Regions from separate parts of the Thalassospira indica genome, predicted to be linked through region 2. Evidence: predicted binding sites of a transcription regulator. Region 2 holds the regulator's gene; each other region holds the start of a gene.

Region 1 (10,463 bases), 1.2 Mb from region 2:
TGATACAGGCGCTGTTCGATCTGGCCATTGGCGCGGGGCAGGATCCCGTCAAGCGTCTCGCCCAGATCAGCAGACGCCGCACTCAGTTCGGCAATCATGTCGTAACTCACGACGGTCTCCGAAAGTTAAGGGGCAATCGCCCTATTCAATTTCAGTTGGGGTTGCCGACGGGCGGCCATCCGCATTCAGGGTGATTTTTTCGATGCGCTCTTCAGCCGCGCGCAGTTTGTCCGCGCAATGGCGTTTCAGCGCCGCACCGCGTTCATAGGACGCAATGGCGTCATCAAGCCCGACCTGCCCCTGTTCAAGCTGACGTACAAGGGTTTCAAGCTGCCCAAGCGCCTCTTCGAAACTCAGTTTCGCGATATCTTCAGGAAGTGCGGGAGATGCAGTAGCCTCGGACATGTAAACTCCATTTCTTAGATCGGCGCGGAGTTTACGCGCAAGTCGCGATCAGGGCAACCGAACAGAACGCAATTTCGTCTGACTGAAACGCTTTTGTCGGGCAACACCCCGGTGATATTTCGGTGATCTTGGACTGCCCTTAATGGGCACCCATCAGTGTCCGGACATGTTGCACGGCACTGGTTGCAAGCGACGGCAAATCATAGCCGCCTTCAAGCAAGGATACCACACGTCCACCACACTGCTCGTCGGCAAGATCCATCAACTGCTTGGTCATCCAGACAAAATCATCCGCCACATAGCAAAGCCCCGCCAGCGGATCATTCTTGTGCCCGTCAAAGCCCGCCGAAATGATCAGAAGTTCCGGCTTGAACGCGGCAATACCGGGCAACACTGTCGAATTGAACGCTTCCTGTACTTCGGCAGTGCCCGACCCGGCAACCATACCGACATTCAGAATATTGTTCGCACATCCGCGTTCGCTTTCGGCCCCGGTGCCGGGATAAAGCGGCCATTGGTGGGTGGAGCAATAAAACAGATCCGCGTCGTTATAAAACAGGTCCTGCGTGCCATTGCCGTGATGAACATCGAAATCCATCACCGCCACCCGCTTGATGCCGAATTTGTTGCGCGCATGGTGGGCCGCAATGGCCGCATTGTTAAACAGGCAAAACCCCATCGCCCGATCATATTCGGCGTGATGTCCCGGCGGCCGGGTGGCGACAAAGGCATTCTTTTCATGCCCCTCCATCACCGCATCAACCGCGACACAGGCCCCGCCGACCGATCGCAATGCCGCCCTGCCCGACCCCGGCGACACATAGGTATCGCCATCAAGCGGCTCGATGCCGTGGTCGGGGATGCTTGCCATCACCTTGTCGACATAGGCCGGGTCATGCACTTTCTTGATCAGGTCGATATCGCCCAGCGGCGCCTCTTCGCGGTGAAGAAACATGAATTCCTCGGCCTCGAAAACGCGCTGGATCACGCGCAGACGATCGGCACATTCCGGGTGTCCCGGGCCGGTATCATGTTCAATACAATCGTGATGGGTCACGAACAAAGTCGCCATTTTTCTGGGTCGCCTTCCTGAATGGTCCGCTATGGTGTGGCGCCGGGACCAGGCCCGGGTCACAGGATCGCGTTGACCGCGTCCGTATTTTTATCCTGCTTTGCTTGTTCTAGCGCAAAACGGGATGCTTCTCTTTGTTCTAAATCAGCACATCACCGAACGATAAGGCAAGCTCTTTGGCCTTCGATCTTCGCATCATCTGGCGCGTGTCACGTCTGCTACTAATACTTTCACAGTTTTGCCGTTTTCTCGGGTTTGTATATGCTGGTATCGATTATGTTTCAAACCGAGCAAACGGGAACATAATCAAATAAAAACAGGTCCTGTCGGAATCGGTGCAAAGGTTTCATTCGCCCGCACACCGTCCAAGGGATCAAATTCGCGATCGCCAGAGAAAAATCTGGTGCATGGAAGGAAGTTCGACAGGCCGGATTCCGGCACAAACACCATCAGCAGCAGGACAGATACGAGTAAACACTCTCTTGACAGATTTGTAATATACTTGAGAATAAGTTTACCGATGAATTCCTGTAATTTGTTGGTGGCAGAAGTCACTATCCTTTAGGTATTATTACCGCAGTGACTTCGCGCCAGTCGGATCAGAAGCCACCCGATGGCTCCGTCTGGTGATTTGTCGAATTTTCATTGGGACAATGGCCGCTTGCGGTCAGGCTCATAAGGAAGCCAAATGGAACTTAACAACCTAGAAGAAAAGGCCGAACAGGCGAGCACCCTGTTAAAGGCCATGAGCAATCAGAGCAGACTGCTTATCCTTTGCCAACTCAACGAAGGCGAAAAGTCGGTTGGCGAACTCGAACGTATTGTCGGGCTAAGCCAGTCCGCTCTTTCGCAGCATCTTGCACGCCTGCGTCGTGACAAGCTCGTCCAGACTCGTCGCGAAGCACAGACCATCTACTATTCGCTGAATGGTAACGATGCTCTGCGCGTGATCGAGACCCTCTACGGGCTTTATTGCAACGCCTCACGCAATTCTGCTGCTGCGTAAAACACCCGGGCACTCCCCACTAAAAAAGCCTGCCTTTTTTGGGCAGGCTTTTTTACGTCTGGATTTTAAAATCTATCTTACTGCGATCCGCATTCCGGCAGCGGCAGCTTGGTGACCTTGTCAAGCGTGCCCAGCACTTCAAACTCGCCATAGTCAAAACGCATACCATGCGCGACACCGTTATCGCCAAAATCAACCGCCATCTCGGTTGACGGGCCATTTTCCGCAGCCCCGATCGGATAAAATGCCAGGTTCATGCGATGAAACGCACCGCGCGCAATCGCATCGGGATCGTTGGCGGTGTTATCGGCATCCTTGCTGCCTGAAATCACCACTGCCACCCGGTTGGTCGGGGTATCGCCGCTGCCATCAAACACCAGATCATTGGCAAACCGCACGCCGTCTTTCGCACGTTTCAGCAACACCAGCGAATGCTGGGTCGGGAACATGGCATCGGCCGGAAGCTCTTCCTCGACCTCGACCGGGATTTCGTAACTGACCTTGACCATGTCATCCTTGCGGACCGCCTTGCCGACGATCTCGTCAACCTTGGTGCCATCAAGATAATCACGCATGCGGAAACGATATTCCGTCCCGTCGAAATCTTCCCACTGGGTCATGGAATAGGCCGAATTGATCGGCGTGCCTTCGCTGCCCTGAAGGATCATGATCTGCTGCATCTCCGTGACCCAGCCATCGCACATCTTCTCAAAGCGATAGCCAAGCACACCGGACGCATCAACAATCGAGCTGCCCTGTTCGGCATGGCTCAGCTTGAAGTGATATTCCGCCACATGCGGCACGATGGCATCTTCGATGCCCGTCACATTACCAGCCTGCGCGGCACAGCCACCAAGACCCAAACAAAAGATCAGCGTTCCTTTAAGGGAACGCTGACGTTGCTTAATCTCTGAAAAAAATCCAGACAACATCACTCTCCGGTGGCGCCAACTCCGACAATCCAAGGATCTTTAACCCCCTTTTTGGCAGCAAGAAGGCGCAAATCATGTGCGTGTTCTGCCGAAAGCGGCCCGACCGCAACACGAAGATACGGCTTGCCCTTCACTTCGGCATTCAAAAGGCGCGGCTGGTATTCCTTATAAAGGCCCAGCGCCCTGTTGGCACGCGCTTCATCTGCAAAGCTTGCCAATACCACATAATCACCGGGCAGCGGCGCGGCAAGGTCATCGCCTGCAAGCGCGTCCCCGTCAAGTGCTGCATCCACCGGTTTGACCATCACATCATCCCCGTCACCCATAACAGCCGGATCGACCAATGCAGCGGTGACGGTTTCCTTCGGCGTGGCAATTTCGGTTACCGGTTCGTCACTGACATAGCCCGCAACGGCGGCATCCGCCTCGACCTGCGGGTCGATCGGGCCAAGGTCACTGCGATCAACGGCAACGTCTTCGACTTCGATCTGATCACGTGCAGAGGCAACCTCAACCGCATCAACCGCATCATCAGTCGTCTTTTTCGGGGTCAGTGGCGGCAGGTTGGTGGTGACAATCGCGTTGGATTTAAGCGCCGTCGCACTCGGGCGTGACCAATCCTCTGCCGGGGCATTCACCGCATAGATTTCCGGGCGGGCAACGCGCAGTTCCTGTTTAATCTCAGGCTCGCCCATTACGGCAAGGGCTGCGGCCTCTTCGGCCAGGATGGTTTCGTCGTCCTTGCAGATGGTCTGTTCCAGAAGCGGGCGATGCAGCGCACAATCGCGCTCGGCAACGAAAGAAACCGCATGGTCGGTTGTGCTTTTGCCGGTCGACACATAGCTGATCAAATCACCGGCAAGCTTTGCCACCGTCAACTCAATCGGCCCCCCGCACGCGCCAAGCGCCAAAGGTGCCGCCACCACAAGAATTTTTCTCAACAGGCCATCCCCCGAAGGATCGAAGTTTCTTTTCCTCCGCTACAGTGGCCCAAAGCCCGTTAATATTAGGTAACCAAACCGTTTTCAGCTGAAGTTACGATGATCTCTGCCACCATAGCACCATCTCAATTAATGAGTCTTTGATTGACAGTGCAGAAACATAAAAAGAACATGGATTGAAATAGGAAAGATACTTCAAAACACATTCTTAGGTAGATAAATGAAAGCAATTGAGCAGTTTAAATCTTTGCTTTGGCTTGCCGGGGCTATGTTTACAGCAGTTGGTATCGGTTTTGGTGCCGGAAACTACGTTACCCAGAAAGAACTCGAAACTGCGGAAGGCCTTTACAAAGAAGCCTTACTAAATCAAGCAAAGGCAATGGGTGAGATAAACTCTCTGCAGACAGAGAATCAAAATCTCAGCCAAACGATTGCCGAATTGATTGCAGATAAAAAAAAGACCCAAGAATCTCTGGAATTTAGAAGAAAGCTAAGCGGAGAAGTAATTTTACCACCTGGAGAGACTAAGGAAATTCTCCCAGGCATTTTCCTCGGCGTATATAGTACAGGTTTCTCCAGCCGAGGACAGTATGCTAGCGTTGGATTGGGCGCAAGATTTGAAACAATTACATCCGGTCAAACAATAACAGAAGAATTTTTTAATGAGATTAGCTGTAGCGCAACATTCTCATACTTTGGGGCGTCTGAAGCCGATGCAAAGGAACGCGCAGTCGTACTCTACAATTGTAGAAATCTAAAAAAATAGGGTGCCTTTCACAAGGTACCCTATTTACGACTTTGAGTAGTGTTTTTTAGATCAGTCTTTTTTCGCTTTCGGCGGCAACTGCACACGCAGGTGCAATTCTTTAAGCTGCCTGTCATCGACCTCTGCCGGCGCATTCATCATCAGATCCTGTGCCTGCTGGTTCAGCGGGAAGGCAATGACTTCACGAATGTTCGGCTCATCGGCCAGAAGCATGACGATACGGTCAACACCCGGGGCCGAACCACCGTGCGGCGGGGCGCCGAATTTGAACGCGTTGATCATGCCACCAAAGCGGTCATCGACAACGTCCTTGCCATAACCGGCGATCTCAAACGCCTTGTACATGATGTCCGGGCGATGGTTACGAATGGCACCCGATGACAGCTCGATACCGTTACAAACGATGTCATACTGCCACGCCTTGATATCAAGCGGGTTCATGTTTTCCAACGCGTCCAGACCACCTTGGGGCATCGAGAACGGGTTGTGGCTGAATTCGATCTTGCCGTCGTCGTCTTCCTCATACATCGGGAAGTCAACAATCCAGCAGAACTTGAACATGCCCTCTTCGCGCAGTTCCAGCTCGTCACAAACCTTGTCACGGACCTTACCGGCAAACTTGGCAGCGGCCAGTTCCTTGTCACAGGCAAAGAATACCGCATCGCCATTGGCAACGCCGGTGATTTCCTTGATCTGTGCGATACGATCGGCATCAAGGTTCTTGGCAATCGGGCCTTTTGCTTCGCCGTCTTCGCCGTAAACGATGTAGCCAAGACCAGCCGCACCTTCATCACGGGCCCAGTTGTTGAGCTTGTCAAAGAAGCTGCGCGGGCGCGATGCGGCACCGGTTGCCGGGATCGCACGAACAACCGAACCTTTTTCGATGTTCGATGCAAAGATACCAAAGCTCGACCCGCGGAATGGCTCGGTGACATCCGAGATGATCAGCGGGTTACGCAGGTCCGGCTTGTCGGATCCGTATTTCGCCATCGATTCATCGAACGGAATGCGCGGGAACGGATACGGGGTCACATCACGACCACCGCCGAACTCGACAAAGATGTCATGCAGAACCGGCTCGATTGCGGCAAACACGTCGTCCTGGGTGGCAAAGGCCATCTCGAAGTCGAGCTGGTAAAACTCACCCGGCGAACGGTCGGCACGTGCGTCTTCATCGCGGAAGCACGGTGCAATCTGGAAATATTTGTCAAAGCCCGAAACCATCAACAGCTGCTTGAACTGCTGGGGCGCCTGCGGCAGGGCATAAAACTTGCCCGGATGCATACGCGACGGCACCAGGAAGTCACGTGCACCTTCCGGCGAACTTGCGGTCAGGATCGGCGTCTGGATTTCAAGGAAGCCCTGCGCGGTCATTTTCTGACGCATGGCCGAAATCACCTGCGAACGCAGAACGATGTTCTTGTGCACGCTCTCGCGACGCAGATCGAGATAACGGTGACGCAGGCGAACCTCTTCGCCGTACTCGACATCGCCAAACACCGGCATCGGCAGAACTTCGGCCGAAGACTGAACTTCGATGTTCGATGCATAAACTTCGATCTCGCCGGTCGGCAAGTTGGGGTTGATGGTTTCGGCCGTACGTTTGACAACCTTGCCATCGACCGTGATCACGCTTTCGGCGCGCGCTTTATCAAGCGTCTCGAACAGCGGGCTCGAAATATCGATCACGACCTGGGTGATGCCGTAATGGTCGCGCAGGTCAACGAACAGAAGGTTGCCGTGGTCACGTTTACGGTGAATCCAGCCAGACAGGCGAACTTCCGCATCGGCGTCAGTCGCGCGCAGCGCATTACAGTTATGAGAGCGAAAAGGATGCATTGTCATTCCAGGTTGCTTTATATTTTGGGCCGCAAATTTGGCCGCAAAGGTGCATGCCAGACCCGCGCTGTCAAACAAAAAACGCACCACAACATGTGCGCCACGGTGCGACCCACAGCGCTTACGTGTGATGTTTCCCCGCCCGATTGGCACGGCATCTCAAAATTTCAGCGGTATAAAACGCGGACAGGCCGCCTTCGTCAAGTGCCAGTAATGCAGATCAGTCAACGCAGATCATCAAATCATTCGGCACTAATCTTGACCGCCTGAAGATCCTTGACCTTGATAAAGTCGATCAGCCGTCCGCTGCCCGGTGTGATTTCACCCCAGTGATCAACATCGAACTCGAAATGCGCAAGCCCGCAGGTCGGATATTTGCGCGCCATGATCTCGCGCGCCTCAATACTGCCACCGCCATACAGCGACTGGGCAAAAATCTCGATCCCCGGATTATGACCGATGAACATCACATGCTTGGCGTCTTCATGGGTGTGATGCAGGCTTTCAAGCAACACCCGTTCGCTCGCCATATACAGGTCTTCGTTATAGATCACGTCGGCATCGGTTGCGAAATCCCGCCCCAACAGGCCAAGGGTCTGCACCGCGCGCGCCGCCGTCGAACACCAGATCAGGTCCGGCACCAGTTCATGCTGACGCAGATAGCGCCCCATAAAAGGGGCTGCCTTTTCACCACGACGGTTCAGTTCGCGGTCATGGTCGGCTCGACCCGGATCCGCCCAGCTTGATTTGGCATGCCGAAGCAGCAGCAACGTCTTCATATCTTCGTTTCGCGAATGATGATCAACGGTGTACCTGCATGCCATATCGAAGGCTTTGATGCCATCAGAAAAACTGACACATAAATTTAAGAAAATTGCACCCACCCAAGCAGTTATCCTATACTCCATTTGCAACCGGGAACTGTCGCATAAGTTCAAGGACGTTCCCTCAATCCGCAGGAGGCATAGCGTGACACACGCCGCTGCAGTTCAGTCAAGCGCGATCACCATTGATTCGGAAAGCCGCTTCATTAACCGCGAATTATCGTGGCTGGCATTCAACAATCGCGTTCTTGAAGAGGCCCAGAATACCGGCCACCCGCTGCTTGAAAGACTGCGTTTCCTGTCGATTTCGGCCAGCAACCTTGATGAATTCTATATGGTGCGCGTCGCCGGTCTCGTCGGTCAGGTCCGCGCTGGCATGACCAAGGTCAGTCAGGATGGCATGAGCCCGTCCGAACAGCTGCGCGCCATTACCTTTGATGCCAACCAGTTGATGCAGGATCAACAACGCGTCTGGCGCCAGCTCAGCAGCGAGATGGAAAAACAGGGCATCTCCGTCATTGATCAGGGCGACCTGACCCAGACCGACCGCAAATGGCTGGATGGTTATTTCACGCGCGAAATCTTCCCGACGCTGACCCCGCTTGCCATTGATCCGTCGCACCCCTTCCCGTTCATCCCGAACCTTGGCTTTGCCATCGTCATGCAGCTGTTTGATCCGGCTGACGGGCATAATATGCGCGGGCTTATTCCGGTACCGCAAAAAATCGGCCGTTTCCTGCGCCTGCCGGGCCGCAATGAACGTTATCTTCCAGTCGAACAGGCGATCTTGCTCTATCTCGGCAAGCTGTTCCCGGGCTTTGATATGATCGAACACGGTTTCTTCCGCGTCATTCGGGACTCGGACGTTGAAATCGAAGAAGAAGCCGAAGATCTGGTGCGCGTTTTCAAAACCGCACTGAAACGTCGCCGTCGCGGCAGCATCATCCGCCTAAAGGTCAATGCGGCGATGCCCGAAGACCTGCTTGATTTCGTCATCGATGAACTTGATGTCGCACTGGAAGAAGTCGTCAAGGTCGATGGCCTGCTCGGCGTTGTTGATGTCAAACAGCTGATCGATTCTGATCTGCATCATGACTTGCTGTTTTCGCCCTATGCCGCACGTTATCCGGAACGGGTGCGTGACTTTGGCGGCGATTGCTTTGCCGCGATCAGCAAAAAGGATCTGGTGGTTCATCACCCGTTCGAAGATTTCGACGTGGTGGTTCAGTTCCTGTTGCAAGCCGCCCGTGATCCGGATGTGGTCACCATCAAACAGACACTTTATCGCACATCGGAAAACAGCCCGATCGTCAAGGCGCTGATCGCCGCGGCCGAGGCTGGCAAATCCGTCACCGCCATGGTCGAACTGAAAGCCCGCTTTGACGAAGAAGCCAACCTGCGCTGGGCGGCTGACCTTGAACGTGCGGGCTGTCAGGTGGTCTATGGTTTCCTTGATTGGAAAACGCACGCCAAGGTGTCGCTGGTGGTCCGCCGTGAAACCCACGGCCTTAAGACCTATACCCACTTCGGGACCGGCAACTATCACCCGATCACCGCCAAGTTCTATACCGACATCTCGTTCTTCTCGTGCGATCCGGCACTCGGGCGTGATGCGGCCAGCATCTTTAATTTCATGACCGGCTATGCCACCCCGCGCTCGCTTGAAAAAATCGCGATTGCACCGCATACCCTGCGCCCGACCCTGCTCACTCACATCGATCAGGAGATCGAGAACTGCAAGGCCGGCAAGCCATCTGGCATCTGGGCCAAGATGAACAGTCTGGTCGATCCGGTGGTGATTGATGCGCTTTATCGCGCAAGTCAGGTTGGCGTTCATATCGAATTGATCGTGCGCGGCATTTGCTGCCTGCGTCCGGGGGTGCCGGGCCTGTCGGAAAATATCCGCGTCAAATCGATTGTCGGCCGGTTCCTTGAACATTCGCGCATTGTTGTCTTTGCCAACGGGGCAAAACTCCCGTCGCGCAAGGCCAAGGCGTTTATTTCATCTGCCGACTGGATGCCGCGTAACCTGAACCGCCGTGTTGAAACCCTGGTTCCGGTTGAAAATCCGACCTGTCAGCAACAGATTGTTGAACAGATCATGATTGCCAACCTGAAAGACACAGCACAGGCATGGCATCTGCAGCCGGACGGCTCCTATGAACGCTGCGAGGCAGGTGAAAATGCATTCTCGTCGCACAAGTATTTCATGACCAACCCGTCACTTTCGGGCCGCGGAAGTGCGCTGGATCAAGCCGACCCGAATGTTCCCGTGCTACAGCTTGACGACTAAAGACGACCAACAGGTGCCAACATCTTATGCTGACTGACCAACGGGCTTCCAACCGCATCGCGATCATAGATGTTGGCTCCAACTCTGTGCGGCTTGTCATTTTTGATGGCATGACCCGCGCACCGATGCCGATCTTCAATGAAAAGGTCATGTGCGGCCTTGGCCGTGACCCGGAAAACACCGGTCGCCTCAATCCCGAGGGGGTGGAGCTTGCCGTGGTCGCCATGCACCGCTTTGCGAAACTGTTGCGTGCGATGAAGGTCACCCATGTCGATGTGCTGGCCACCGCTGCTGTGCGGGCTGCCAGCGACGGCAAGGAATTCTGTGATCGCGTGGCATCGGAAACCGGTCTTACGGTCAAGGTGATTGACGGACTTGAAGAAGC
Region 2 (10,463 bases):
ACAGTGCAAAAACCCTCTCGGCCTTCGCGTTGGGGCTGGTTCTTTTCCTTGTCACCTTGGGGCTGAACGTATTTGCCCTTAAGGTTGTTCAGAAGTATCGCGAGAAATATGACTGATATGGCATCTCTTATGGAAGACAGAGCTGCGGCCAAAGTGATCTCTGACAATCTGCGCAAGCCGGTTGACTGGGACAGCCCGAAAATCGCCCGTAACATCAAGAAACGTTACGCGGCCGAACGCCGCTTTAAAAGCTATGGTCTGGTTGCGATCTGTTTGGCGCTGCTGGCGCTTTGCACGCTGGCACTCTCGATCGGCTCTAAAGGCTACAGCGCCTTTTACCAGACCTATGTCCAGCTCGAAGTGACCTTTGATCCGGCTGTGATCGATCCGGACCGGACCGGCGATCCCGACGTGATCGGGCGCGCGAACTTTGATGGTCTGGTCAAACAGGCGCTGCGTGATCGGTTCCCGGATGTGACCTCGCGCAGTGACAAACGTGATCTCTATGGCATCGTTTCAGGCGGCGCATCTTATGATCTGCGCGAACGGGTTCTCGAAAATCCGAGCCTGATTGGCCAAACGCGCACCATCTGGCTGATTTCCGGTGATGATTTCGACATGCTCAACAAGGGCTATATCGATCCCACCGTTGACGAAGGCGACCGTCGCCTCAATGACAACGAAGTCGCTTGGTATAACGAACTGGTTGCTGACGGTGCGGTGGAAAAACAGTTCCACACCCGCTTCTTTACCAGTGGCGATTCCCGCGAACCGGAACTTGCCGGTATCTGGGGGGCGGCTGTTGGCTCGTTCTATACCCTGCTTGTGACTTTGGCATTGTCCTTCCCGATTGGGGTTCTGGCGGCGATCTATCTCGAAGAATTCGCGCCCAAGAACCGCTTCACCCAGATTGTTGAAGTCAACATCAACAACCTGGCCGCGGTTCCATCCATCGTGTTTGGTCTGCTGGGGCTTGAGGTCTATCTCAATGTCATGCATTTGCCGCGCTCGGCCCCGGTTGTCGGTGGTTTGACGCTGGCGCTGATGACTTTGCCGACGATCATCATCGCATCGCGTGCGGCGATCAAGGCGGTGCCGCCGTCGATCCGTCAGGCCGCTCTTGGGCTTGGCGCATCACCGGTTCAGACCGTGACCCACCATGTCTTGCCGCTCGCCATGCCGGGCATTCTGACCGGCACGATCATTGGTATGGCACAGGCATTGGGGGAAACTGCACCGCTTCTGATGATAGGGATGGTGGCCTTTATTGTTGATATCCCGGGCGGGGCGCTTGACCCGGCAACGGTTCTGCCGGTCCAGATCTATCTGTGGGCAGACAGCCCGGAACGTGCCTTTGTCGAGAAAACCTCGGCAGCGATTATGGTGTTGCTGGCCTTCCTTGTCCTGATGAATGGACTGGCTGTGTATCTGCGCAAAAAATTTGAACGGAAGTGGTAAAATGGCTGCTGTATCCCAGAGCGCAATGACGGCGGAGCCGTCGGTCGAAAACCCGAAAATGACCGCGCGCAAGCTCGATCTTTTCTATAGCGACAATCAGGCCCTCTATGAGGTCAACCTTGATATCCCCGAACAGCAGGTAACCGCACTGATTGGTCCGTCGGGCTGTGGTAAATCCACCTTCCTGCGGTGCCTGAACCGGATGAATGACACCATTGACGGTGTGACGATCAAAGGTGACGTTACCCTGGATGGTCGCGACATCTATGACAAGCGGATCGACGTGGTTCAGCTGCGCGCGCGCATCGGCATGGTGTTCCAGAAACCGAACCCGTTCCCGAAAACCATCTATGACAACGTGGCCTATGGCCCGCGTATTCATGGTCTGGTCAATTCGCGTGACGAACTTGATGAAATCGTCATGACCTCGCTCGAACGTGCCGGTCTTCTGAAAGAAGTCAAAGATCGCCTGCAGTCACCGGCAACCGGTCTTTCCGGTGGTCAGCAGCAGCGCCTTTGCATCGCACGCGCGGTTGCCGTCAGCCCGGAAGTCATCCTGATGGATGAGCCGTGCTCGGCCCTTGATCCGATTGCGACCGCCAAGGTCGAGGAACTGATAGACGAGTTGCGTTCGAACTACACGATCGTGATCGTGACCCACTCCATGCAGCAGGCCGCCCGTGTGTCGCAGCGCACCGCGTTCTTCCACCTCGGAAAGCTGGTTGAAGTCGGTGAAACCGATCAGATCTTTACCAACCCGAAGGACGAACGCACCAAGGGTTACATTACCGGCCGCTTCGGTTAAGCGACGCCAGGAGTACGCATAAATGGCTGATGAACATACCCATATCGTAAGTTCGTTCGACGAGGAACTGACCCGTCTGAACAACATCATTTCGCAAATGGGCGGGCTTGCTGAAAGCCAGCTTATTTCCTCGATCAGATCCATCGTCAAACGCGATTCCGAACTGGCCGAGAAAGTCATCCTGTCCGATCAGCGCATTGATGTGCTCGAACAGGAAGTCCAGGACTTTGCCGTCCGTCTTCTGGCCCTGCGTCAGCCGATGGCTGATGACCTGCGTCAGGTGGTGACCGCGCTCAAGCTGTCAAACGATCTTGAACGCATTGGTGATCTTGCCAAAAACATCGCCAAACGCGCGCAGGTCCTGAACCAGATCCCGCCGATCCGCCCGGTTCAGGCGATCCCGAACATGGCCAAGCTGGCCCAGGAAATCATCAAGGATGTCCTGGATGCCTATATCGAAAGCGACGCCGAAAAGGCCCACCGGGTCTGGGAACGCGATCAGGAAGTCGACGATATGTACAATTCGCTGTTCCGCGAATTGCTGACCTACATGATGGAAGATCCGCGCAACATTACCGCATCGACCCATCTGTTGTTCATTGCCAAGAACATCGAACGTATCGGTGATCACGCAACCAATATCGCCGAAACGATCTATTACCGGATCAAGGGCGAAGACCTGCCGGGGATTGACCGGCCAAAAAACGACGCAGCGAACTTCGCTGTTGTCGAACCGAATGACTGACACGGGAGCATAGAAGATGGACCCAACGGTTCTTATCGTCGAGGACGAGGCAGCAATCGTAACCATGTTGCGCTACAACCTCGAACGCGAGGGGATGCAGGTTGTCGAAGCCGGTGACGGTGACGAAGCGTTGAAAATTCTGGCTGAAACCCATGTCGATCTGGTTTTGCTCGACTGGATGCTGCCGGTAATGTCGGGGATCGAGGTCTGCCGTCAGATCCGCCGCAAGCCTGAAAGCCGCGATTTGCCGGTGATCATGGTGACTGCACGCGGTGAAGAAGGCGACCGGATCCGCGGTCTTGATACCGGGGCTGATGACTATGTCACCAAGCCGTTTGCCATTGGCGAGCTTCTGGCCCGTATCCGCGCACTTTTGCGCCGGTCCGGTCCGGCGCAACCACAAGGGCAGTTGATCTATTCCGACATCGAAATGGATCTCGCCGCCCACCGGGTCAGCCGCAATGGAAAATCGATCCATCTTGGCCCGACCGAGTTCCGTCTGCTGCGCTATTTCCTCGAACATCCGGGGCGGGTTTTCTCGCGCGAACAGTTGCTTAACGCGGTTTGGGGGCCGAACATCTATGTCGAAACCCGCACGGTTGACGTTCATATCCGCCGCCTGCGCAAGGCGCTCAATGACGTCAAGGGCACCCGCGATATCATCCGCACGGTCCGTGCCGCGGGCTATGCGCTGGACTCTGAAACCGCTGCCTAACCCGGTTTAGAGCCTGATCTAATTAAAAAACCCCCGCAGCGATTTGCTGCGGGGGTTTTGTTTTAACGTCGTAACGTCTTCAGGTTTCTTTCTTCGCCGGTTTGTCCGCATTCTCCGACCCTGACGGTTTGCGCTGCGGGCGCGGCGCCAGTTCATTCATCAAAAGCATGTCCGCGCGGCGGAATTTGGCGATTTCGGCATCAATGTCTTCCTGCGGCACGTCGCACGCCGCCAAAACGTGATCGGATAATCTCAACCCGGTTTCGAGAACCTCCGGGATGGCGGCATCCGCCCCGTGGCGCGACAGCGGCCCGATATGGGTGATGTCCTGCGCACGGGCAAAGATCTTCAGATGCGGGTAATGCTGGCGCAAAAGGGCGACCGTCTTCTCGGTCGCATGCGGGTTCCCCATGGCAACAACCGCAATTTTTGCTTCATCCGTATGTGCAGCCCGGAAAGTTTCCGGTCTGGACCCGTCGGCAAAGTAAACCGGCAATCCTTCTGCCCGGCCCCGCGAAACCTGCTGTGCATCACTATCAAGCACCAGGAACGGAATGTTGCGCGTCTTGAGCAACCGGGCCAGAACCCGTCCAACGCGGCCGCTTCCGATCACCAGAACATGCTGGTGGATGCCCTCGGACTCTTCGGCAATCACGCCAAGCTGGTCTTCTTCCTTGGGATGAAGCTTTTCCTCGATCTTGTGACCAAGGCTGATCAGGGTCGGGGTCAGCGCCATCGAAATCGCCACCACCGGGATCAGCATCGCAGCCATTTCAAGCGGTACAGCACCATTCTGGGCGGCCAGGGCAAACATCACAAAGGCAAATTCACCGCCGGCGGCCAAGCTCATGGCTACCCGGATGGCAAGGCCGGTTTCAAACCGGATCGCACGTGCCAGAACGAACAAAACTGCCGTCTTGATCACCAGCAACAGCACCAGCCACATGACGATGGTGCCAAATTCGTTATACACAACGTCGGCATCAACCGACATGCCGACCGACATAAAGAACAGCGACAGGAACACGCCGCGGAACGGCGAAATGTCGGCTTCGATCTGATGGCGGAATTCGGTTTCGGCCAACATCACCCCTGCGATAAACGCCCCCAGCGCCATCGAAAGCCCGGAAACCTCGGTCAAGGTGCTGGCCGCCAGCACAACAAACAGCGTGCCGATGGCAAACAGTTCCGGGTTCTTGAGCGACGCGATATAGCGAAACAGCCGCGGCAACACATAGCGCCCGACGAGCAACAACAACGCGACCGACCCGAAACCAAGCAGGATGCTCATCCACGGGCTTGTTTCCGTTCCGGCGTCACCTGCGGCCTGCACCATAATCAGGAACGGACCAACCGCCACGTCCTGCAGTAACAAAATGGCAAGGGCCGCACGGCCAAACCGGGTATTGAGCTGCTTGTCATCGGAAAGCTGTTTGAGAATGATCGCGGTCGATGAAAGCGCAAGGGCGCCGGCAATCACCAAGGCCGTCGGCAGCGGGAATTCCATGACAACCAGAAGCCCCAGAAGGGCTGCCATCGACACCAGAATTTGCAAAACGCCCAGACCGGCAAACCGCCCGCCAATCACCCGCAAACGATCACGCGAAAGCTCCAGCCCGATCATGAACAGCAGGAAAACCACGCCCAGTTCGGCAACCGTGGAAATGTCTTCGCGTTCGGAAATCAGGCCAAAGCCGAACGGCCCGATAAAGAACCCGCCAATCAGAAAGCCGATGATCGAATTCGCACGCAGCTTGTGCGCAATCGGCACCGCAATGATCGCGGCAGTCAGAATAAGAAACAGCTCAAACAGGACGCTGTGATGCATGGCGAAATTCGTTCCGGAAGGCGGTCAAATAATCAATGGGTATCAGGACCTAAATCCCTGAAAATAACGAGATTACAACGATAACGAAAATAACCCTGCCAGTCGTGGGTAAATTTGCGGCATTTGCGAAATTCACCACGGAATCCTGCGATCAGGTGCTGTGGCAATTGTCACCGCCTGATGACTTGCCATTCGCGCCGCCAAATGCCATCTTCCGCGGGCCCGACAAAGGGCCGGTTTAATCGCTTTTGAAACGAGCAGATATTTTGGAACAGCTTATCCCCTATCTTCAGATCATCGCGGGTCTTGTTCTCCTGACAGCAGGTGGTGAATTCATCGTAAGGGGGGCGGTTGGTCTTGCACTTTTGCTGGGCGTTTCCAAGGTGATCGTCGGTCTGACGATTGTCGCCGCCGGGACATCGGCGCCGGAATTTGTCGTCTCGCTCAATGCGTCGCTCAAGGGCACGGCCGATATCGCCATGGGCAACGTTGTTGGCTCCAACATTGCCAATATCCTGCTTATTCTCGGTGCGGTGGCGCTTCTGAAACCCGTTGCGGCCTCGCGGGTCACCGTGGTCCGTGATGGTGGCACCATGTTGCTGGGCACGGTCCTGTTTATTGCCTTTTGCATGTTTGGCGTGATCGAACGCTGGGCCGGGGCGGTGATGCTTTGTGTGCTGGCGGCCATCTGGTACTTCACCTATCAGCACGACAAAAATTCGCCGAGCGAGGCCAGCCACCTGCACGAAGAAGAAGTCGACGAAGTCGGCGAAAAGCCCAAAGGCTGGACCAGGCCGATCATCGCCACCGTCATCGGGATTGTGGCGCTGATGTTTGGCGCCGAGTGGCTGGTTGAAGGCGGGGTCTCAGTCGCCCGACAGTTTGGCGTATCCGAAGCCGTGATTGGCCTGACCCTTGTCGCCTTTGGCACGTCACTTCCGGAACTCGCCGCATCGGTGGTTGCTGCCTTCCGCGGCCATTCCGATGTGGCGTTGGGCAATGTGTTTGGCTCCAACCTTTTGAACCTGCTTGTGATCATTGGCGGTGTGTCGCTGATCGCACCGATCCCGGTGCCTGAACAGATCATGAATTCCGATATCTGGATCATGCTGGCGGTAACCGTGGGTTTGCTCGGTGTTGCCTATGCCATGCGCAAGATTTCGCGCATCACCGGTGTTGCATTCGTGATTGCCTATCTGGTCTATGTCTTCCAACTTGTCGTAGCATAAAGCATATTGCGTTTAATCTGTTCAATCAGTTCGCGGGCCGTCTGTCCCATGACAGTCCGTACACTTTGCGAAGGATCAAGGCACCAATGACAGGTCAATTCCCGAAATCCGTTCTGATCACCGGTGCGGCAAAACGCATCGGTCGTGCATTGACCCTGGATCTGGCGCGCAACGGCTATGACATCGCCCTTCATTGCAACAGCTCGAAACAAGACGCCGAAGCCGTCGCTAACGAGGTGCGCGACCTTGGCCAAAAGGCCTGCGTCGTTTCGGCCGATCTGACCAACGAGGATGCAACCCATCAATTGGTTGCCGATGCGACCAGGCAACTCGGCCCGATCGGGGTTCTGATCAATAACGCCTCGACCTTTGAATTTGATGATGTGCAAACCGCAACCCGCGAAAGCTGGGATTTGCATATGGAAACCAATTTGCGCGCGCCGTTTATCCTCTCGCAGCAATTTGCAAAGCATCTGCCAGATAACTGTCAGGGCATGATCCTCAACCTGATTGATCAGCGTGTCTGGAACCTGACCCCGCATTTCATGACCTATACCTTGTCCAAAGCCGGGCTTTGGACCCTGACCCAGACGCTGGCATTGGCCCTTGCGCCAAAAATTCGCGTCAATGCCATCGGGCCGGGGCCGGCACTGCCTAGTAGCCGACAAACACAGGAAGATTTCGACGCGCAGTGCGAAAAAACACCCCTGAAAATAGGGACAAACCCGCAAGAGATTTGCGACGCGGTTCGATTTTTCCTTGCCGCGCCGGCCATCACCGGGCAAATGTTAGCGCTTGACGGCGGGCAGCACCTCGATTGGGCGCCCAGTGGCGAAGAAGATGCGCCCAACGAATGATGCCCGGTGGTGATCGTTAAGTCGCTGCCAGACATCGGGCCGGACATGTGTGGTTCTGTTGATCAAACTGCACAGGAAAGCAGCACAAGGAAGACCGGAATATGACCGCAGGCCTTAAACAGGATGCCAAAATTACGACATTGCCCTTTGCCGATGTGCCCCATGCAGATCGTGCAGGCAACCTGCGCCGTGTCTTCGTGCGTGACATGATCATTCACACCTCCATCGGTGTTTATGAACACGAAAAAGAAGCCCCGCAACGCGTGCGCATCAATCTCGACCTTGCCGTGCTCGAAGGCGACGGTGTTCAGAATGATGATATCACCACGGTGCTAAGCTACGAGGATCTGGTCGTCGGCACACGCCGCATCTGCCAGGATGGTCACACCAACCTTGTGGAAACCCTTGGGGAAAAACTCGCTGACATGTGTCTTGCCGATCCGCGCGTCCGCAAGGTGATCGTCAGGGTTGAAAAGCTCGACGTTTTTGAAGATGCAGCTGCGGTTGGTGTGGAAATCGAACGCCACAATATCGCGCGCTGATCGATACGCGATTTCCCGAAAAAATTTACTTTTCCAGACGGCTAATCCAAGGGACTCTTTGATTCCTCTGGCGCGAATCGCTATGGCGCTTATTCACAAGCATCTGGCGAATATGATTCAAAGGAAAATATTCATTTTTTACGACTCTATTACCGAATGATTTCACGTTGACAGTATTTTTATTGTTTAAAATCAATAAGTTAACTGTTTTGCTCAATAATTGTGCACTTCATAGAACGTTAAGACTCTCAAGGGGTGCAGGAAGTCACCCCCCGATTACCCACATAGTTATCCACAGTCTTGGTGGACATCTTTTTTGGCATGGCGATTCCCCATGGCGCGGTTGCGATGTTAATCTTTTCAGCTATGTTTCAAATCGCGTTTGCCTGTGACGGCTGTCACAACTTTGAATGTATTTTATTTAAATCTGGAGTGCCTTGATGAAACCACCTGTTTCCCCCGAAAACCCGACCGGGGATGATGCCCCGAAACGGGAAATCGGTTTGTCGCTTGATGGTGACAAGATCGATGGCGGGGCGGCAAGGGGCGTTGAGGCGATCAAAAATGCGCTGAAAACCATGCCGGGATCACCGGGCGTCTATCGCATGATCGATGACAAGGAACGCGTGCTTTACGTCGGCAAGGCCAAGAACCTCAAGAAACGCGTGGTCGCCTATACCCGCATCATGCAATTGCCGATCCGCATTGCCCGTATGGTGGCCCAGACGGTGAAGATGGAAATCATCACCACCCATACCGAGGCCGAGGCGCTCCTTCTTGAATCCAACCTGATCAAAAAGCTCAAACCGCGCTACAACATCCTGCTGCGCGATGACAAAAGCTTCCCCTATATCCTGATCACCGAGGATCACGACTATCCGCGCATCGTCAAACATCGCGGCGCACGCGCCAAGGATGGCAGTTGCTTTGGCCCGTTTGCCTCGGCCTGGGCAGTCAATAACACCATCAACCATCTGCAACGCGCCTTTTTGCTGCGCTCTTGCACCGACGGGGTGTTTTCCAACCGGTCACGGCCGTGTTTGCTTTATCAAATCAAACGTTGTGCCGCCCCCTGTGTCGATCGCATTTCCAAACCGGAATATGACGAGCTTGTTGATATCTGCCGCGACTTTTTGACCGGACGCAGCCAGAAAATCCTCAAGCAGCTCGAAGCCGACATGATGGATGCGTCTGAAAAGATGGAATTCGAACAGGCCGCGATGTATCGCGACCGCATCCGTGCGCTCAGCCAGATCCGATCCCATCAGGACATCAACCTCGAAGGTGTCGAAGAGGCCGACGTCATCGCCCTTCATCAGGAAGGCGGGCAAAGCTGTGTGCAGGTGTTCTTCTTCCGCTCGGGCTCGAACTATGGCAACCGGTCCTATTTCCCGCGCCATGAACAATCGGCCGAAATCCCAGAAATCCTCTCGGCCTTTGTCGGGCAGTTCTATGCCGATAAACCGGCCCCCAAACAAATCTTCCTGTCGCACGAAATCGAAGGCCAGGAACTGGTCGAAAACGCGCTTGGCATCAATAACGACCGCAAGATCGAATTGCTCGTGCCCAAGCGCGGCGGCAAACGCAAACTGGTCGAACATGCGCTCACCAACGCCAAGGACGCACTTGGCCGTCGTCTGGCTGAAAGTGCGACACAGCGCAAATTGCTCGAAGACCTTGCCGACAAGCTTGATCTCGAAAGCACGCCGGAACGGATCGAGGTTTACGATAACTCCCACACCCAGGGGACCAACATGGTCGGCGGCATGATTGTCGCCGGACCCGAAGGCTTCATGAAAAACGCCTATCGCAAATTCAACATCAAGGGCGATATCGCCCCGGGTGATGACTTTGCCATGATGCGCGAAGTCTTAACCCGTCGTTTCGCCCGGGCGCAAAAAGAAGACCCGGACCGCGAAAACGGCACATGGCCCGACCTCTGCCTGATTGATGGCGGCTTGGGGCAGCTTGGCGTGGCACGTGAAGTGCTCGAAGACCTCGGGATCGAAGACGTCATGCTGGTCGGTGTTGCCAAGGGTGTCGATCGTAATGCTGGCAAGGAAGTGCTACACATCCCCGGCAAGGCCCCGGTACGTCTCGATATGAAGGACCCGGTGCTCTATTTCATTCAGCGCCTGCGCGACGAGGCCCATCGCTGGGCGATTGGCACCCATCGCGCCAAACGCGGCAAACAAATGGGCAAAAGCGTGCTCGACTCCGTCCCCGGTGTCGGCGGGGCGCGTAAAAAGGCATTGCTCCACCATTTCGGCTCTGCCCGCGGGGT
Region 3 (10,463 bases), 1.1 Mb from region 2:
TCGCCCGGCGGGAAGATGGTCGCGCCAATGCGCAGATCGCGTACCGATAAAAGATCAGACATCGCCGCGGCCTCCTTTCAGGCTGGAAGTACGTTTCAGCAACCAGTCGACAACCATGTTGACACAGACAGCCAACGCCGCAATCGCGCCACCCGGAATAAGGGCAGCCTGAATGCCAAAGATGATGCCATCCTTGTTGTCCTTGACCATGCCACCCCAGTCGGCGGCGGGCGGTTGAATGCCAAGACCAAGGAAGGAAAGTGTCGACAGGAACAGGATCGAAAACGCGAAACGCAGCCCGAATTCGGCCAAAAGCGGCGAAAGCGTGTTGGGCAGAATTTCACGGAAGATGATCCACATCCGGCCTTCACCGCGCAGTTTGGCAGCCTCGACGAACTCCATGACTGCAACATCAAGGGCCACCGCGCGGCCCAGACGATAGACACGCGTTGAGTCGAGAATGGCCATCACGGCAATCAGGATGAAGATGTTTTGCGGCAGGACGGCCAACACCACGAGGGCGAAAATCAGTGTCGGGATCGACATCATCAGATCGTTCAGACGCGACAATCCCTGATCAATCGGGCCGCCGGAAACCGCGGCCGTGAAGCTCAGGAAAATGCCGATGGAAAACGAAAGGATCGATGCCGCAAGCGACACAAACAGGGTTGTCTGCGCGCCGTAAATCAGCCGTGACAGAAGATCACGGCCAAGGTTATCGGTGCCCAGAAGATAAAGGTCACTGGCCGGTTCCCAAACGCCCGCAACAATTTCGCGTTCCCCATAGGGCGCGATGAGCGGGGCAAAGACGGCACAGCCAAAAGCAAACAGAATGCCCAGAATTCCGATCCAGGCGGTCAGCGGGATTTCACGTAATCTCATCGCGGATGCCTCAGTCTCGGATTGGCGACAATGGCGACGATATCGGCCACCATATTGAGCAGGATATACACCGCCGCAAAGATAAGCCCACAGGCCTGCACTACGGGCATGTCACGCACTGTCACGGCATCAACCATATACTGGCCCATGCCGGGATAGACGAAGACAACCTCGACCACGACAACACCCACCACCAGATAGGCAAGGTTAAGCGCCACCACGTTGACAATCGGGGCAATGGCATTCGGCGCCGCGTGTTTGACGATCGCCTTGAAGGCGCCAAGGCCTTTAAGCTCGGCCGTTTCCATGTAGGCCGATGACATCACACTGATGATGGCTGCACGGGTCATGCGCATCATATGTGCAAGCACCACCATCACCAGGGTTGCCGTCGGCAGGGCAATTGCGGCCAGTCGTTCCGACCAGCCCATATTGTCATAGACCGTGGACGGGAAAGTCGCGACACCCATCTGCACGGCAAAGAACACAATCAGGATATAGCCGATGAAGAATTCCGGCAGGGAGATTGCTGCAAGCGACAGAACGTTGATCACCCGATCAGGAATACGGTTGCGATAGTGAACCGCCACCATGCCAAGCCCAACCGCAAGCGGGACCGAAATCGCCGCGGCGAAGAACGCAAGAAACAGCGAGTTGCCAAGGCGTTTGGTGATTTGTTCTGTCACCGGTGCACCACTGGCCCAGCTGTTGCCAAAATCGCCTTGAACAACACCGCCAAGCCATTCGAAATAGCGGGTGGTAATCGGTCGATCCAGGCCAAGGTCGGCGCGGATATTGGCAATCGCCTGCGGTGTTGCAGACTGACCAAGATAGGTTTCGGCAAAATCGCCCGGAAGGGCTTCGACTCCGGCAAAAATCAGAATTGATACAGCCCAGAGCAACAACAAACTCAAACCCAGACGTTCGGCAATCAGTACCGATAACGGATGGGTTTCTTTCAGTCTGTGTCGCGTGGCTCGTACGCCGGCCAAGGGATTGGCCATGAACACATACTCCCCCTTAATGGCCTGAACGGAAATTCAAGACGGGTGGGACGGCAAAGGATAATTTGCCTCCATCTGGAAATTTCGATCAGACCATGTGTCAAACAAACAGGCGAACAACAAGACGGGGACCACGGTCAAAACAACCGTGATCCCGCAAGTCTTCAATCATCGGGATGCAATGCACCCCGGCTGATTAGCTGTTGATCCACAGACGCGAAGCAACATAACCGTTCGACATGTCGTTCCCGATGTCATCGACAAAGCCGGAAACGTTGGTCGTGGTTGCGTTCACGAAGTCATTGAACATCGGCAGGATAAGACCACCGGTGTCACGGACCATCAGTGCCATGTCGTGATACATTTCCTTACGCTTGGCCTGATCAAGTTCAGCACGCGCTTCAAGAAGGATCTTGTCGAAGTCGGTGTTGAAGAAGCGGGTGTCGTTCCAGTCAGCACTCGACAGATAGGCCGTCGAATACATCTGGTCCTGGGTCGGACGACCACCCCAGTAAGAGGTCGAGAACGGCTGAACGTTCCAGACGTTCGACCAGTAACCGTCACCCGGCTCACGTTTGATTTCGATATCAATCCCGGCCTTTTTCGCGGTTTCCTGATAGAGAACCGCCGCATCGACAGCACCCGGGAAGGCGACGTCAGACGTGCGCAGAAGAACCGAACCCTCATGGCCGGACTTCTTGAAGTGGAAGGCTGCCTTGTCCGGATCATAGGAACGCTGTTCGATGCCTTCCGGGAACAGGGCATAGGTTTCGTTGATCGGGAAGTCATTGCCGACCTTGCCGTAACCGCCAAGGATCTTTTCGACCATGGTTTCGCGGTCCATCGCATATTTCAGCGCCAGACGCAGGTCGTTATTGTCAAACGGTGCGGTGTTGCAATGCATGATGAAGACATAGTGGCCGCGGCCCGAAGTGGTCTGAATTTCGACATTCGGTGCACGTTTCAGAAGGCCAACGGTCTTCGGATCAACGCGGTTGATGAAGTGAACCTGACCCGACGACAGGGCTGCCATACGTGCGGTGGCATCGTTCATCACGATCATTTCGACGGAATCAACAAATCCACGATCGGTGCGCCAGTCATTTTCGTTTTTCACGAAGGTTGCGCGCACGCCGGCTTCGAAGTTGTCGATCTTGAACGGACCGGTACCGATACCGGCATTCGGGTTATCGTAACCGCCGCCCGGCTGGATCACGAGGTGATAGTCGCTCAGCAGAAGCGGAAGATCGGCATTGCCTTCGGAAAGGGTCAGAACAAGATCGCCACCCTTGTTTTCGATGCCTTTGATCGAGCCCAGAACACCCAGCGCGCCGGACTCGGACTTTTCGTCGGTGTGGCGGTTCAGGGTTTTGACAACATCATCGATGGTCAGTTCGGAGCCGTCATGGAACTCGACGCCCTTGCGGATTTTGAACGTCCAGACAGATGCGTCGGCATTCGGTTCCCAGGATTCTGCAAGCGACGGTACGGCAAGGCCGCTGGTCGGGTGCGATTCAACCAGGGTGTCGCCCCAGTTACGGTTCATGGCAAAGGTGAATTGCGAAGAGGATTTTGCCGGATCAATAACGTCGGTCGAAGCCCCGCCCTGAAGGCCAAGTTTCAGATGCCCGCCGCGCTTTGGTTCCTGTGCCATGGCAGCCTTGCCATAAAGGCTTGTGGCAGCGGCAAGGGTCAGGCCGGCGGCCATCGAACGGCCGATGAATTCACGACGGTTCATTTCAGATGCTGTGACGCGTGACGCGAAATACTTGATAGGGTCAGTCATCCCTGTTCCTTCTCTGATGCTTTTGATTTTGCTGAATTATTTTAATGGTGTGGCAGATCCTACCCGCGATTTGGTTGTGCTTGGTTGTGCAGGTTGGGGTGTCGTTCAGACACAAACGGGCATGCAGCATGAAGATGTGCTGTTGCGCCATGGCACCGCTATTGCGCAGTTGATCAACTCCCCCGTTGGCCACAATAATTTTCCCTTTCGGGTATGTGCACGGCCATGGATGCCTGCCTTTCACAAGACGGATCCAGCAAATATGTCCATTCAGAACTTATGGTGTTCTGATCTGGAGGCACATGTTGTGTGGGACAGACAGTGCACAAATCGCGCACATCGTGACACGAGTTTGGGGGCTTCATCAAGCCAAGTGCGCATGGCCGTGCGATTTTTCGGCATCCGGGGATAGAGTTTTATCATGTGAAACTCTCTGAAAAATAGAATAGAAATCCGATGGATTTTGCCAAGAAACGCCTTGCCAATTAAGGGGTTTACGGGTGGAAAAGCCGATGGGTTGGACAGGCCGATTTTGATTGAGAAAAAATTTTTAAAATTTTCAAGTTCGAACATCGAAAATTCGCTTAAAGGCACCCGATGTTTTGTTTGGAAACCTGAAAAATAATCATCTGGCGATTCGACTTTAGGTGCAGTTTCCCAATGTGGTCAGGTCAATTTTCGGCAACGAGTACTGTCAAACCGTGTGACGGAATTTTACGGCAAATATTGCAGCATTGCTTGTGCGCACTTTCGAAAGCCCGTTTTTGATTTTGTAGACAGTCAATGTTAGGTTCTTTTCGCTGCCCTGATATTTCGTGAAACCACGGACTTCAGGGGTGGTGCACATAACGGAGGAATGAATGTATCAGAAGATGCTCGTGCCTGTCGATTTGGCCCACGTTGAAAAATTGGACAAAGCAATTAAAACGGCGGTCGATCTAGCCAAGCATTACAAGGCCGAGATAAGCCTTCTCGGTGTCGGTACCAATACGCCGTCATCGGTGGCACATACGCCAAAGGAATTTGAACAGAAACTTCAGGCTTTCGCCGAGGATCTGGCGTCCAAGCATGGTGTAAGCACCAAGGCAGTCGCGCATATTTCGCATGATCCGGCGGTGGATCTCAGCAAGGAACTTGTCGCCAAGGCCGACGAGCTTGGTGCCGACGTCATCGTCATGGCATCGCACGTGCCCGGTATTGCCGACCATATTTTTGCATCGCATGGCGGATATGTCGCGTCACACTCGGATCTTTCTGTATTCCTCGTGCGTTAGAGGATGCGGACGAACCTTTACGGCTAGGGGTAGCTGTATAATCATTTAACCTAGGGAGTTTCAAATGGGGTCTGAAGCTGACACGGGCATTGAAAGCCCGGACGGTGCAGCGAACCCGATTGATACAGAATATGAAATCGGGCAAGACAATATCCAAGCAGAGATCGGGCCATTTGGACTGGATGTCCATAACCCGGTCTTTCTGATTTCGGGTCTTGCGATTGTTGCATTCGTCTTTCTCACCCTGGCCTTTCAGGAAAGTGTCGGGCCGATGTTCAACGACCTGCGTGGTTGGCTGACATCGTCGCTTGACTGGTTCTTCCTGTCTGCTGCCAACGTATTTGTTGTGTTGTGTCTGTTTCTGATTGTCTCGCCGCTTGGCCGTGTGCGCCTTGGTGGTGCGGATGCAACACCGGATTATTCCTATGCCGGCTGGTTTGCCATGCTGTTTGCTGCAGGCATGGGCATCGGTCTTATGTTCTATGGTGTGTCAGAACCGATTTCGCACTTCACATCCTCGATGGGTGGAATTGCTGTCGGTGAAGATGGTCTTCGTACCGATTGGGCGCCGCTTGGTGCGGCCGCCGGTGATGCCGATGCTGCATTTGATCTTGGCATGGCTGCAACCATTTTCCACTGGGGTCTTCACCCGTGGGCGATCTATGCCACTGTCGCACTGGCACTGGCACTGTTTTCGTTTAACAAGGGCCTGCCGCTGACCATTCGTTCGATCTTCTATCCGATCTTTGGCGAACGTGTGTGGGGCTGGACCGGTCACCTCATTGATATTCTGGCGGTGTTCGCAACCCTGTTTGGTCTTGCGACCTCGCTTGGCTTCGGAGCGGAACAGGCCAATGCCGGGCTTGATTACCTGTTTGGCATTTCGGTTTCCGATACATCGAAGGTTTTCCTGATTATCGGGATTACCGGTGTTGCACTTATTTCGGTGCTGGCGGGGCTTGATGCCGGGGTGAAGCGTCTGTCGGAAATCAACATGATCCTTGCAGCACTTCTGTTGCTGTTTGTGGTTCTGGTTGGTCCGACGATGGAAATCATCACCGGTTTCTTCTCGAGCCTGCTGTCATATGCGCAATATCTTCCGGCACTTTCAAACCCGGTCGGTCGTGAAGACGCCAACTTCAGCCAGGGCTGGACGTCCTTCTATTGGGCTTGGTGGATTTCCTGGTCACCGTTTGTCGGCATGTTCATTGCGCGTGTTTCGCGTGGTCGTACCGTGCGTGAATTCATCACCTGCGTTCTGATTATTCCGTCGCTGGTGTGTGTTCTGTGGATGACGGCCTTTGGCGGCACCGCGGTGCATATGGTGACCGAAGGCGTTACCGCCATTGCCGAAGCAGGTCTGCCGATCAAACTGTTCACCATGCTTGATCAGCTTCCGCTGCAAGCCATCACCTCCTTCATCGGGATTGTTCTGGTGATCGTGTTCTTCGTGACCTCGTCTGACTCTGGTTCGCTTGTGATTGATACCATCACCGCAGGCGGCAAGGTCGACGCACCGGTCCCGCAGCGCGTGTTCTGGTGCACCTTCGAAGGTCTGGTTGCAATTGCATTGCTGCTGGGCGGTGGTCTTGGATCATTGCAGGCGATGGCGGTTTCGACCGGCTTCCCGTTTGCGATTGTCCTTCTGATGGCCTGTTATTCGATCATCCAGGGTCTGCGGACCGAACCCAAGGCCGTCGGTGCCAATTCCGAGGCGACGGTCAGCAAGGACTAGAATATCGACATATGCGTATCTCGCCGTTTGGCGGTTATGATACCTGTCAAAGAAAAGGGGCACCAACTGGTGCCCCTTTTTTCATTTCGCGCAAGCATGGTGCGTCGGCGGTATGAGATTGATGCCAATGTGCTTATTGTGCGGCGGGTGTCAGCTCGATAACCATGTCGCCGTCATTGTCCTTGAGAACAAGACGCCCATCAACAACGTCCCAGCTGCTGACCAAGACGAATGCGCCGCTAAAGGCATTTTCGATCTGCATAGCGTCGCCGGCGATGCACATCTTTCGTGTCATGGCGAGCTGCGCGACACCGAGTGACGATCCCGCTTGTTCGTAACTACCTGAATACTGATTGCAGCCCGCATTGCCCGACACCATGCCTTCGCTGGAAAATGTGGCGGTCGCCATGACAGGCGGGGTTGGCGACAGGGTGCTGTTGCCATCAATGACCTGCACCAGTTGCCATTCCTGATCGGTTACACTTGCCCAGTCTGTTGTCATGTTGCCTGTGGATGCGGTGCCGCAGGCCGCAAGTGATGCCAACGCCACCAATGCCAAAGGCAAGCCGATCCTGTGTTTAACCTGACGCATATCTGAATTCCTGTAATGCTTGCGCGGCCTCCGCGCGATCCTGTTATTCGCAAATTCTGGTGATGGTATCATATTTTTCAATGTCGTTTGCGCCAAAGGCGCTTCTGGTCGCACCCAAAACGGCTTTGCGCGCAGGGATGGCTTGGGGCTATGTTACGGATCCTGCAGGCGCATGATCCTTGCGCTCGTTTCCCGGTTCCAAAGCCCCACTTTGAAAATCAAGGTTACCTGACGATGAAGATTTCCGTGAAAGATGCCCACGCACTTGTGTGCGAAACTTTGATGCGTTGCAATGTGCGGGCAGACAATGCGGCCTCGGTCGCAACGGCACTTGTGACGGCTGAGGCATCCGGGCAAGGTGGGCACGGTTTTCGTCGCGTGCCGGCCTATAGCGCGCAGGCAAAGGTCGGCAAGGTTGATGGCATGATCAGCCCGATCTTTGAAAAGCCGACACCTGGCGTTTTGCGCATTGATGCGCAGCATGGATTTGCCTATCCGGCACTGGATCTGATGATGGATCAATTGCCCGACATGGCCCGCGCCCAGGGTATTGCGATTGCCGCAATCCACAGGTCGCATCATGCGGGGGTTATGGGGCTTACGGTCGAACGTCTGGCAGAAAAGGGATTGGCGGCGATGATGTTTGCCAATGCCCCGGCGGCCATGGCGGCATGGGGTGGGCGGCGCCCGATGTTTGGCACAAACCCGATTGCCTTTGGTGTACCGGTCGGGGATGCCGGTGATCCGATCATCATCGACCTTGCACTTTCAAAGGTCGCGCGCGGCAAGATCATGGCCGCCAAGCAAAAGGGTGTCGCCATTCCCGATGACTGGGCGCTTGATGTGGATGGCAATCCGACCACCGATGCCGTGAAAGCCATTGATGGCACGATGATCCCGGCAGGTGGGGTCAAGGGGGCGGCACTTGCCATGATGGTGGAACTTCTTGCGGCTGGTCTTACCGGTGCACAGTTCGGCCACCAGTCTTCGTCACTTTTTGATGACAAAGGTGCGCCGCCTGCGCTTGGACAACTGATCATAGCCATTGATCCCAAGGCAACCGGCGGTGTCGGTGTAATGGAGCACCTTGCCTATATTGCCAACGAGATTGCGGCAGAAGAAGGCGTGCGTTTGCCAGGGCGTCGCGGCAAGCAGGCGCGCGCACTTGCCGAAGCGCAGGGGCTTGAGATCGAAGACGACGTCATGGAGACCATCAGTCAAATTAAATAAAGTTCGTGGTCGATGTGTCTGTGTCGGTGTCAAAAGGGTTGATGCAGAATGTTTGACTGTTCTGTAGATTTAAAATTGGATATTCATCAGACAAATTCTTGTTGATAATTTTGAAAATATTACAGAAATAATGTCGAAATTACTGGTAAATACTTCGATGAATTCTTGATGTATAGACAAGTTTAATTGTTGTCGGGGCGATATGCTCTGCGTAATCATCGAACTGTAACATCAGTGTCACCGTAGAGTCGCGGTTTGTGCGTAGCTTCTTCATCCAGCGAAACACATTCAGGCGACTCTTTTGATGCTGGTTGTAGATATCTCTGGACTGAACAAAAGCTTTACCCGTGACAAGCGTGCGCTTAGCGGCGTCAAACTGCAGGTGCGGGAAGGCGAGATGGTGGCGCTGATTGGCGCATCGGGTTCGGGTAAATCCACACTAATCCGTCATATTGCCGGTTTGCTGCGCGGTGATCGCGATGGCGGCAAGATCGTCGTGTTTGGCGAAACCATTCAGGAAAATGGCAAGATTTCACGCGGTGCCCGCAAGGTGCGCTCCGAGATTGGTGTTGTTTTCCAGCAGTTCAATCTGGTTAGCCGCCTTTCGGTTCTGACCAATGTCCTGATGGGGCTTTTGGGCCGTGTTCCGGCATGGCGCGGCTCGCTTGGTCTGTTTACCAAAACCGAAAAGATGCGCGCCATGAGTGCGCTTCATCGTGTTGGCATTGATGCCCATGCGTCGAAAAAGGCGCGTAACCTTTCGGGTGGTCAGCAACAGCGCGCAGCGATTGCGCGTACCATTACCCAGGGTGCCCGACTTATTCTTGCTGACGAGCCGATTGCATCACTTGATCCGGCATCGTCCCGCAAGGTGATGAACACGCTTGATCGTGTGAACCGCGAAGACAACGTCACCGTCATCGTATCGCTTCATCAGGTTGATTACGCAAAAGACTACTGCAAACGCACCATCGCCATGCGCGATGGTGAAGTCGTTTTTGACGGACCGTCAAGCGAACTGACGCCGCAATTCCTTCAGGAACTTTACGGCGAACATTCTTCCGAACTTTTTGCCGATGGTGCGGCAAAGGCCGCAGAGCCAGTTACACGGCCCATCGCAGAAAAGGACCTGGCTGTCGCAACAAGCTAGCCGGGCCAGTTGTCATGACTGCCTTACCTTCTCGAAACATGTCGAAATCTATTCTGACAGGGGACTTCTTATGAACGTTAAGACAATCGCATCCGCAGCATTTGCGGCCACGATGCTGGCATCCGTCGTTGCCAAGGCCGATGTTGAATTCAAGCCGCTCGAACAGGATCCGGAAACCATCGTTTTCGGTATCATTTCGACCGAATCTACTTCCAACCTCAAAGCTCAGTGGCAGCCGCTGATCGATGACATGGAGGAAGCTCTTGGCAAAGACGTCGAGGCATTCTTTGCACCGGATTATGCCGGCATCATCGAAGGCATGCGCTTTGGCAAGGTTCATGTTGGCTGGTTCGGTAACAAGTCGGCAATGGAAGCCGTTGACCGCGCCGGTGGCGAAGTCTTCGTTCAGACCTCCAAATCCGATGGTTCGAACGGTTACTACTCCCACATCATCACGCAGGCTGACAACGACAAGGTCAAAACCCTTGAAGACATGCTGAAATGTGATGGTTCGCTGAACTTCGGTATCGGTGATCCGAACTCGACCTCGGGCTTCCTGGTTCCGTCCTATTATGTCTTCGCCAAAAACGGCGTTGATCCGAAGGAATGCTTCAAGACTGTTCGTAACGCCAACCACGAAACCAACCTGATGGCGACTGCCAACAAACAGGTTGATGTTGCTGCCAACAACTCCGAGCAGCTTGGCCGTACCAAAATGAACAAGCCGGAAATCACCGACAAGGTCAAAGTCATCTGGACCTCGCCTCTGATCCCGTCTGACCCGATGGTTTACCGTAAAGACCTGTCGCG

Evidence for each region. The regulator PhoB, encoded in region 2, activates phosphate uptake and scavenging genes when phosphate is short. The targets are predictions, from matches to a motif close to TNTCATAAAACTGTCA.
Region 1: the regulator PhoB is predicted to act here: its motif matches at 7,815-7,830, upstream of DY252_RS09420 (RNA degradosome polyphosphate kinase).
Region 3: the regulator PhoB is predicted to act here: its motif matches at 8,717-8,732, upstream of phnC (phosphonate ABC transporter ATP-binding protein).

Annotation. Positions count from the first base shown of each region.
Region 1 covers NZ_CP031555.1:1,993,691-2,004,153, reverse strand. The annotation lists gene DY252_RS09470 (polyprenyl synthetase family protein) at 1-98, opposite strand, end outside; gene DY252_RS09465 (exodeoxyribonuclease VII small subunit) at 142-405, opposite strand; gene DY252_RS09460 (histone deacetylase family protein) at 545-1,477, opposite strand; gene DY252_RS09455 (hypothetical protein) at 1,784-2,032, opposite strand; gene DY252_RS09450 (ArsR/SmtB family transcription factor) at 2,166-2,483, shown strand; gene DY252_RS09445 (EipB family protein) at 2,561-3,415, opposite strand; gene DY252_RS09440 (SPOR domain-containing protein) at 3,415-4,356, opposite strand; gene DY252_RS09435 (hypothetical protein) at 4,577-5,122, shown strand; gene aspS (aspartate--tRNA ligase) at 5,174-6,961, opposite strand; gene DY252_RS09425 (SixA phosphatase family protein) at 7,204-7,740, opposite strand; gene DY252_RS09420 (RNA degradosome polyphosphate kinase) at 7,931-10,078, shown strand; gene ppx (exopolyphosphatase) at 10,105-10,463, shown strand, end outside.
Region 2 covers NZ_CP031555.1:809,403-819,865, forward strand. The annotation lists gene pstC (phosphate ABC transporter permease subunit PstC) at 1-116, shown strand, start outside; gene pstA (phosphate ABC transporter permease PstA) at 109-1,458, shown strand; gene pstB (phosphate ABC transporter ATP-binding protein PstB) at 1,460-2,263, shown strand; gene phoU (phosphate signaling complex protein PhoU) at 2,286-3,008, shown strand; gene phoB (phosphate regulon transcriptional regulator PhoB) at 3,025-3,723, shown strand; gene DY252_RS03945 (cation:proton antiporter domain-containing protein) at 3,803-5,551, opposite strand; gene DY252_RS03950 (calcium/sodium antiporter) at 5,818-6,780, shown strand; gene DY252_RS03955 (SDR family oxidoreductase) at 6,867-7,637, shown strand; gene folB (dihydroneopterin aldolase) at 7,739-8,179, shown strand; gene uvrC (excinuclease ABC subunit UvrC) at 8,620-10,463, shown strand, end outside.
Region 3 covers NZ_CP031555.1:4,365,117-4,375,579, reverse strand. The annotation lists gene DY252_RS20460 (ABC transporter ATP-binding protein) at 1-62, opposite strand, end outside; gene DY252_RS20455 (ABC transporter permease) at 55-882, opposite strand; gene DY252_RS20450 (ABC transporter permease) at 879-1,886, opposite strand; gene DY252_RS20445 (ABC transporter substrate-binding protein) at 2,083-3,672, opposite strand; gene DY252_RS20440 (universal stress protein) at 4,533-4,946, shown strand; gene DY252_RS20435 (BCCT family transporter) at 5,011-6,681, shown strand; gene DY252_RS20430 (META domain-containing protein) at 6,815-7,273, opposite strand; gene DY252_RS20425 (Ldh family oxidoreductase) at 7,508-8,503, shown strand; gene phnC (phosphonate ABC transporter ATP-binding protein) at 8,808-9,653, shown strand; gene phnD (phosphonate ABC transporter substrate-binding protein) at 9,724-10,463, shown strand, end outside.